DNA from 2 places in the Williamsia sp. Y712 genome. Region 1 is predicted to be linked to the other one. Evidence: riboswitches for the same ligand, from Rfam matches in the RefSeq annotation. Region 1 holds a riboswitch; the other holds the start of a gene.
The links. A riboswitch is a leader RNA that binds a small molecule or an ion and turns the genes downstream of it on or off. The one in region 1 is predicted to bind cobalamin.
Positions count from the first base shown of each region.

Region 2: it holds a riboswitch for cobalamin, as region 1 does, so the genes downstream of both, AC1D75_RS15965 ((2Fe-2S)-binding protein) here and cobN (cobaltochelatase subunit CobN) in region 1, are expected to answer to the same signal.

Region 1 is NZ_JCAIUN010000002.1:388,928-393,351, reverse strand. Features, by position in the region: gene AC1D75_RS16665 (precorrin-2 C(20)-methyltransferase) at 1-362, opposite strand, end outside; gene AC1D75_RS16660 (precorrin-8X methylmutase) at 359-982, opposite strand; gene cobG (precorrin-3B synthase) at 1,007-2,134, opposite strand; adenosylcobalamin (AdoCbl) riboswitch at 2,249-2,324, shown strand; gene cobN (cobaltochelatase subunit CobN) at 2,377-4,424, shown strand, end outside.
Region 2 is NZ_JCAIUN010000002.1:248,843-253,266, reverse strand. Features, by position in the region: gene katG (catalase/peroxidase HPI) at 1-1,417, shown strand, start outside; cobalamin riboswitch at 1,453-1,654, shown strand; gene AC1D75_RS15965 ((2Fe-2S)-binding protein) at 1,869-2,555, shown strand; gene AC1D75_RS15960 (DUF7676 family protein) at 2,552-2,734, shown strand; gene AC1D75_RS15955 (carotenoid oxygenase family protein) at 3,212-4,424, opposite strand, start outside.

The DNA of each region.
Region 1 (4,424 bases):
TGCATGTACGAGCTGTAGAAAAGCGGGTCGCCCTCGGCCAACAACGCCACCGAACGTCCCGCACGCAGATGCACTGCGAGGACCTCCGCGGCATCGGCATAGAAGTCGTCGAGCGCGCCGCGATAGCCACCGGGGTGATCGGTGGTCTCGGTGGTGACCGGATACATCAGCCGTTCCTCCAGCTGACCTTCCCGAAGGTACGGCTCAGCCACCGACCGAGCGATCGAACGACCGTGGCGGGCACAGTGATACGCGATCACATCTACCTCACCGATGACGCGGGCGGCCTTCACGGTGACCAGTTCGCTGTCTCCGGGGCCCAATCCCACGCCCCATAATTTTCCACTGCCGGTCATTGTCATTCCACCTTCGAGGCAAGGGCGTTGAGAGCGGCGGCGGTGATCGCCGACCCGCCGCGACGGCCGAGTACCGTCAAGTACTCGAGATCACTTCGATCGGCAAGCGCTGCACAGGATTCCGCAGCGCCGATGAATCCAACCGGTGCGCCGATCACCGCAGCAGGCCGCGGTCCGCCGGCATCGATCAACTCGAGGAGCGCAAAGAGCGCGGTCGGTGCGTTGCCGATTGCAACCACGGAACCCTCGAGCATGGGACGCCAAAGATCCACCGCAGCAGCGGTTCTTGTGGTCTCCAGTTCCGCAGCCAGATCTGGGAGTCGGCTGTCGCCCAGCAGACAGCGCACATCGTTGTCTGCAGGCAACCGCTTGCGGGTCACGCCGGACGCGACCATGTTCGCATCGCAGAGGATCGGCGCACCGGCTTCCAGCGCCGTGCGGGCCGCGGTCACCAGACCGGCACTGGCTCGCACATCGGCGGTCAGGTCGACCTGTCCGCAGGCATGGATCATCCGGACAACCACCTGTGACAGGTCGTCATCGAACATGGTGAGGTCGGATTCGGCACGAATTGTCGCGAATGACTGCCGGTAGATCTCGGCGCCGTCTCGAATGTAGGTGTACATAGTGCTCGTCACCATAGATGCCGATCAGACTCGGCGACGCTTGTACCCCGTCGCCGTGGCCTCGACCCGAAGATGGTTCTCCTGAGGCGAACCGCACCCACGTTCGCAGCCGACCCAGTGCTGACGGTCGTCGATGTCAGCGTCGTCTGAGGTCAGGTGCAGTTCCAGATCCGCTCGGACATCGGCATGCGACTTGTCGCAGCCGGGTGATCCGGTGCAGTCGGTGACCTTGGTCCAAGGCGAACTCTCGTCGAATATCAGGCCCATCGGTGCCATCACGCGAAGTACGGTGTCGGCCATGCCTTCTGACAGGTCGACGATCAGGATCTCTCTTCGCGGTGTCAGGTAGATGTCACGTTCGATGGCAGCCAGGAACTCTCCGACCCGCGCTGGGATCCGTCCGTGCGCGACCACGGAACCGAGTGCCACCAATTCGTCGTGATCCTGAGCCAACCAACCCACCCGCGGTTCCGAAATGGACTCTGACCTCGGATATTCACCAGTTGCCTGCAATGTCGCCAAGATGTTGTCGATGGTCGTCAGATCGGCAACATCTTGCACGCGCCATTCGTCGGTCCGGTCAGCCAGAAACGCATGCGCCAGGTCGATCATGAGGGCTGGGGCATCACCCGCCGAGACCTGACGTCCGGTCGGCTTTCCGCCGACGACCACGTCAAACGCTCGATCACTGAACGCCAGCACACCGATATCGGGACCCTGGGTAAGGATGTCGCCACGACCATCGTCGACGCCGAACAGGATCCTGGCCGGGAGATTCGCCAGCACCGGGTCGGACTGCAGTCGGATGTCGAAGTCGTCAAGGACCGGGCGTGCGTCGATCAGACCTCCGCGCCGCCCCGTCAATGCCGAAAGCTGCAGGTTGCGCACCCGTTCGTGACTCGGAGACGGGATCAGTCCGGCGTCGAGTATGCGTTCGCCGGCACCGTCCACGTCGGTGATCCCACGCAGCTGGACGTTGCCGCGCGAGGTTACTTCGAGATGACCGTCGCCGAATTCATCCGCCACACCGACCAGGGATTGCATCTGGATCGGTGTGATCAGACCGCCTGGTAACCGGATCCGGGCCAGATGGCCATCTGCCGCCGGGTGGGCCGAGAACACACCTGGGCAACGATCGGACGGTCGACTCATGGGTTCAACGGTACTGGCGCCGATCAACTTCTCGCCGCTCAGTGGCGGCCGGTTGCCCGACTCATCGCCTTCGGATCACCTGGAATTGCCGGTCTTATATGCTGAGGCAATTCCGCAACGAGGAAGCCGGTGAGAGTCCGGCACGGTCGCGCCACTGTATGGGGGAAACCCCAAGTCAGACCCTTGTTGCTCCGCTGCTACACCCCAACCGCCGGGCGCGCATTCCCGGCAAGGAGGTCCTCGTGATCTTGCTTCTGTCCACCTCGGACACGGACCTGCTGACGGCCAAGGCCAGCGGTGCCGACTACCGCCTCGCGAACCCGTCACGCCTTCTCGTCGACGAAGACCTACCCGCCCTCCTGGACGGCGCTGACCTGGTGGTTGTGCGGATTCTCGGTGGCCGCCGGATGTGGGAACAGGGTCTGGACGCGGTGATCGCCGCGGGATTGCCGACCGTGGTGCTCTCCGGTGAACAGCTTCCCGACCCCGACCTGATGTCGATGTCGACGGTTACTCCGGGCGTGGCCGCCGACGCCCACAACTACCTGGCCCAGGGCGGACCTGACAATCTCGCGAACCTCCACGCGTTCTTGTCCGACACCGTGCTGCTCACCGGCCACGGTTTCAGCGCTCCGGCGACCACCGCGCAGTGGGGGATCCTGGACCGTAAACCCCAGGTCGAGACGGCCGGACCGACCATCGCGGTTCTGTACTACCGAGCCCAACATCTGGCAGGCAACACCGCCTACATCAACGCCCTCTGCGATGCGATCGAGGACAAGGGCGGCCGGGCACTGCCGATTTTCTGTGCGTCGCTGCGGACCGCGCCCGACGACCTGCTCGAGCAGCTTTCGGTTGCCGATGCGCTGGTGGTCACGGTGCTCGCCGCCGGGGGAACGACGCCTGCCACCGCGTCGGCCGGTGGCGATGACGAGAACTGGAACATCGAACAACTTGCCCGCCTGGACATCCCGATCCTGCAGGGTCTGTGCCTGACATCGTCCCGTGCCGGATGGGCGGCGAACGACGACGGGATGTCACCGTTGGACGTCGCCACGCAGGTCGCGGTACCCGAGTTCGATGGACGGATCATCACGGTTCCGTTCTCGTTCAAGGAGATCGGCGACGACGGTCTGCCCTGGTACCGCCCGGATTCCGAACGGTGTGCGCGAGTCGCCGGAATCGCTGTGCGCCACGGTCGACTTCGGCACATCGCACCGGCTGATCGCCGGATTGCCGTGATGTTGTCGGCGTACCCGACCAAACATGCTCGGATCGGGAACGCAGTGGGGCTCGACACCCCACAGAGCCTGCTCCGATTGCTCGATGCCATGCGCGACTCCGGATACGACATCGGACCAGAATCCGGTGAGGGCTCGGTTCCCGGTCTGGCCGAGAATGATTCGGACACGCTGATCCACACGCTGATCGCCGCCGGTGGACAAGACCCCGACTGGCTCACCGAAGAAGCCCTGGCCGCCAACCCGATCCGGCTGTCAGCGGCGGACTACCGCGACTGGTTCGGCACACTGCCCGACGATCTCCGGGCGTCCATGATCCAACACTGGGGACCGGCCCCCGGCGAATTGTTCGTCGACCGCTCGGTCAATCCGGACGGCGATATCGTGATCGCGGCAATGCAATTCGGGAACATCGTGCTGATGGTCCAACCACCACGAGGCTTCGGTGAGAACCCGGTCGCGATCTATCACGACCCGGATCTGCCGCCGAGTCATCACTATCTGGCCTGTTATCGCTGGTTGTCGTCACAAGATCACTTTGCCGCCGATGCCGTCGTCCATGTCGGCAAGCACGGCAACCTCGAGTGGCTGCCGGGCAAGACGTTGGGTATGTCGGCCTCGTGCGGCACCGATGCCGCCATCGGCGACCTGCCGATGATTTATCCGTTCCTGGTCAACGATCCCGGTGAAGGCACCCAGGCGAAACGGCGAGCGCACGCCACGCTGGTCGATCACCTGATCCCGCCGATGGCAAGGGCCGAGAGTTACGGCGACATCTCGCGTTTGGAGCAGCTGCTCGACGAGCACGCCAACATCTCCGCGCTCGACCCGAACAAACTTCCGGCGATCCGCCAGCAGATCTGGACGCTTCTGCAGGCTGCGAAAATGGACCACGACCTCGGGTTGTCCGAGCGTCCCGAAGAAGATGTCTTCGACGACATGCTGCTGCACGTCGACGGCTGGCTCTGCGAGATCAAAGACGTTCAGATCCGCGACGGACTCCACATCCTCGGCCAACCGCCTGCAGGTGATGTCGAGGTCGATCTGGT
Region 2 (4,424 bases), 140 kb from region 1:
TGGACACAGCTTCGGGAAGACCCACGGCGCCCACCCAGCCGATCGGATCGGACCCGAGCCCGAGGCCGCACCGATCGAGCAACAAGGATTGGGTTGGAAAAACGGCTATGGCAAGGGTAAAGCCGAAGACGCCGTCACCAGCGGACTCGAGGTCGTCTGGACATCGACACCCACGCAGTGGAGTAACGGTTTTCTCGAGATTCTCTACGGCTACGAGTGGGAGCTGACGAAGAGCCCGGCCGACGCGTGGCAGTTCACAGCCAAGGACGGCGCAGGCGCAGGCACAATTCCCGACCCATTCGGCGGACCGGGGCGAGCCCCGACAATGCTGGTCACGGACGTGGCGCTGCGTGAAGACCCGATCTACGCCGAGATCACCCGCCGCTGGTTGAAGAATCCTGAGCAGCTGGCCGAGGCGTTCGCCAAGGCCTGGTACAAGTTGCTCCACCGCGACATGGGGCCGATCACCCGCTACCTGGGTCCCTGGGTACCCGAGCCGCAGTTGTGGCAGGACCCTGTTCCGGCCGTCGACCACCCGCTGGTCGATGACCAGGACATCGCTGCACTGAAGGGCAAACTGACCGATTCCGGACTGTCGGTCTCTCAGTTGGTCAACGTGGCGTGGTCGTCGGCGAGCAGTTTCCGCAGCACAGACAAGCGTGGCGGCGCCAACGGTGCCCGGATCCGTCTCGAGCCGCAAAAAGGCTGGGACATAAACGAACCCGCCGAGTTGGCCAAGATCTTCCCTGTCCTCGAACAGATCCAGCAGGACTTCAACGGTTCGGCTTCGGGTGGCAAGAAGATCTCCTTGGCCGACCTGATCGTGTTGGCGGGTTCGGCCGGTATCGAAAAGGCGGCTAAAGAAGCCGGTCACGCCGTCACGGTGCCATTCACGCCGGGTCGGACCGATGCTTCTCAGGAGAGCACCGACGTGGACTCGTTCTCGGTCCTCGAGCCCCGGGCCGACGGATTCCGGAACTACTCACGCAGTGGTGAGAAGATCAATCTGGAAACGCTGTTCCTCGATCGTGCGTACATGCTCGATCTGACCGCTCCGGAGGCAACCGTGCTCGTGGGCGGCCTACGATCCCTCGGCAGCAATCACGCCGGTAACAAGCATGGTGTGTTCACCGACCGTCTGGGAACCTTGACGAACGACTTCTTCGTCAACCTTCTCGACGGCAGAACCGAGTGGAAGCCATCGGAAAACGACGAGAATGTCTACCAGGGCACAGATCGGTTGACCGGCGACGCCAAGTGGACTGCGACACCGGCCGATCTGGTGTTCGGTTCACATTCACAGTTGCGCGCTCTGGCCGAGGTCTACGCACAGGCCGATGCCGATGAAAAGTTCGTCAACGACTTCGTCGCGGCGTGGGTGAAGGTCATGAACAACGACCGGTTCGACCTGAGCTGATTCTCGACCGAAGCGACAGCACCCCGCTTGCCTTGTGGCAGGCGGGGTGTCGTCGTTGTGTTAGATTCAGCCGGTCCTAGCGACAGCGAAAGAGGAAGCCGGTGAAAGACCGGCGCGGTGCCGCCACTGTAATCGGGGATGCAACTTTCCATCACGGCCGCGACCCATTGGGGTTGTAAGGCGGAAACGAGCAATGATCCGAGAGCCAGGAGACTCTGCGTTGCCGCACCTTTCTGCCCGGGGCGGATTTCCCCGAGAGAGGCGTCATCGCCATGCGTGTACGCAGTGCAACTCACCGAGTTGCGTTATCCCCCGCATGCATCACCGAACTCGATGTACTCGGCGTGCTCAGCGGGGCATCCCGCGGATCGTATGTCGCCCGCCTTCGACCGTGGCCGGATGCGCTGTGACCCACATACGATGGTGTTCGACATCGACGCGGAGCCAAACCATGGATGATGCGAACGCCCCCGGCCGGGACAACTCGGATGTTGCCTCGATGCTCGCCCGGGTGGCCGAGTCGGGACCGTACTTCACACTCGGTTACGGGCCGGTGTCCGACAGGGACTGGCAACCCACCGCCACACTCCGAGAACCTGATACCCGCGACCGCCTCGTCGCGGAGGTCGCCCTCGCGCTGAACGTCGACGAAGAACGCGTTGCCGCCTCCACAGCCTTCTTCGGATATGCGGCACGGTTGTGGTCAATCGCGGCAGGAACACGTCTGGACGACGGCCGGTGCATACACCTGGGACCCGATGACCTGTTGTGGCGCAGCATCAACGGATCACTACAGCTTCACGTCGAAGAACCACGGATGGGACGATCGGCGCGGACCGAGGTACTCGACAGCCAACTCGACCCCTGTATCGAGGCCTGGCGAGACATCGTCGCACCCGGATTGTTGTGGGGCAACACCACATCCGCGTTGCTCGGCGCCGCCCGGATCACCGGCGAGACCACGTCCCGTTGGGTCGCCGCCCTGCTCAACGATCCTCGTCTTCAGCTCACGGTGGATCCGGTCACCCATCGCCGACGAAGCTGCTGTCTCTTCTACCGCACGCCCACCGGAGGCGTCTGCGGAGATTGCCCATTCCCCTCGCCACCCACTACCGGCCCAGCAAAGGAAATACCGTGACCGTCAGCTTCTCACCGCTGATCGTCATGCTGCCCACACCGTTCCTCACCAATACCCAGTCGCTCACCGGGCAACCCGTCTGGGAACACCTCGAACTGTGGGACCGGGTCCGTGCCGACTTCCTCGGTCTCGAACCGGATCCGCTCGACCGTACGGGACAAGGTTTCCGGCGCGGTTAGCCGATCCGGGCAATCCCCCTGTGCCGCCGAATATATTCTGATCGCATTCGTATTCAGATCAGGGATCGTCCAAGGGGTGGGGAAATCGATGAAGATTCGTTGGCTCGCGGCTGCGGTGGCAACTGTTGCTGTTCTCGAGTCAGGCCGTTGCCGGTGCGGCTCCGACAAAGTACCCCGTGCAGTGGGATTTTCGAGTGGCCATCCCAAAGGTCCTCGATCAGACCCTTGATCCGAACTGGGCCCCGGACGGCGCCAATGACCCGAACTGCAAACTTCCCGCTCCAAGGCATCGACGACATCGAAAAGCCAGGGCGCGAGGTGGCGGGCAAGATCGATGCCATCATGCGCAAGACCGGCGCCAAACAGGTCGACCTGGTGGGCTGGTCGCAGGGTGGCGGTTTATTGCCGCACTACTACATCGATTTCCTCGGCGGAGACACGAAGGTGGACAAGGCAATCGGGATTGCGCCCCGGCAATCACGGACCGGGCCGGAATGCGCCATGAAAGGTCATGGGGACGTGATGACTCAGGTTGATCGACGCAACTGGTCCCCTATCAGGATTGCGCGCAGGCAGGACAAGAACTCGGGATCGCTGTTGTGCGGGTTGGTGTTCGAGCGACAGCAACCAGCCGTCACCCTCCGCGCCCGAGGTGTCATCCGCCGCAAAGAGCGGCTCACAGATGGTGTCGCCGGCGGCAGCGACATATCTGAAATGGGTTCCGCTGCGGTGGTCGATGGTGGTGATGGAGTCAGGGTTCCCACCAGAAGTCGATGCCTCGGCAAGGTACGAGAACCGGTGGGCCACAGTGGCCTGCCGGTGATCGAGTTGCGGAAACTCGCATCCGACGTCGTTGAGTTGCTCTTCGGTGACTTTGCGTGTGCGGCGGTTGATGGTGAGCCGCTTCAGAGTGCCACCGAATGCCGGACCGGGGTTGTCCCGGAAGTTGTGAAGATGCTCGTTCCAACCCTCCCAGCCCGAATCCTGATCGTGCGCAACAAGTTCGACAACGGTCTCGGTGCCGCTGTCATAGGCATTGTTGACGTGGAAGTGGAACAGCGCGTCGTGATCGATACTGATCGACTCACCACCGGTACGGGGAACCAGGACAATCCTCGTCCCTCGGCGCGGCTCGAAGGTCAGAGCGTCGTCGATCGGCCGCAGACCAAGAATTGCCGGAACAGGGTTCTTCACAACGATCGGATCGATGATGAATACAAGGTACCGCTGGGTGAGGGCGAAATCGTGGATGAATCCGAGCCGAGAGATCGGGACACTCTGAAGCTCGGTGATGCTGCTGTCACCCGGCGCGAGTCGGTAGCAGCGGATCATCGGCCGCGGAAAGAAGTCGACGCCGAAGTTGAAAGTTTCGCCGGTTGTCGGATCGGTTTTGGGGTGAGCGGAGAACGCGCCGAGGCGCTTCAGTGCTCCATCAAAGTCGTCGGGGCCGATGGTTTCCAGGGTCTGCGGGTCCAGTTGATGCGGCCGACCGCCCTCCCACAACGAATACAGCTTGTTGTTGTGCAGCAGGACATTGGTGTTGGACATGTTCGCCGGGCCGCGCAGCGCATTCGCCACGACTCCGCCGACTCGCTGGGTCCCGATGCCCCGGGGTGGCCGCGCCGCCCGGTTGGCGCGTGCATACGCCCGGGTACGAACATACCGATTGCTGTAATGCACTCCACCAGAA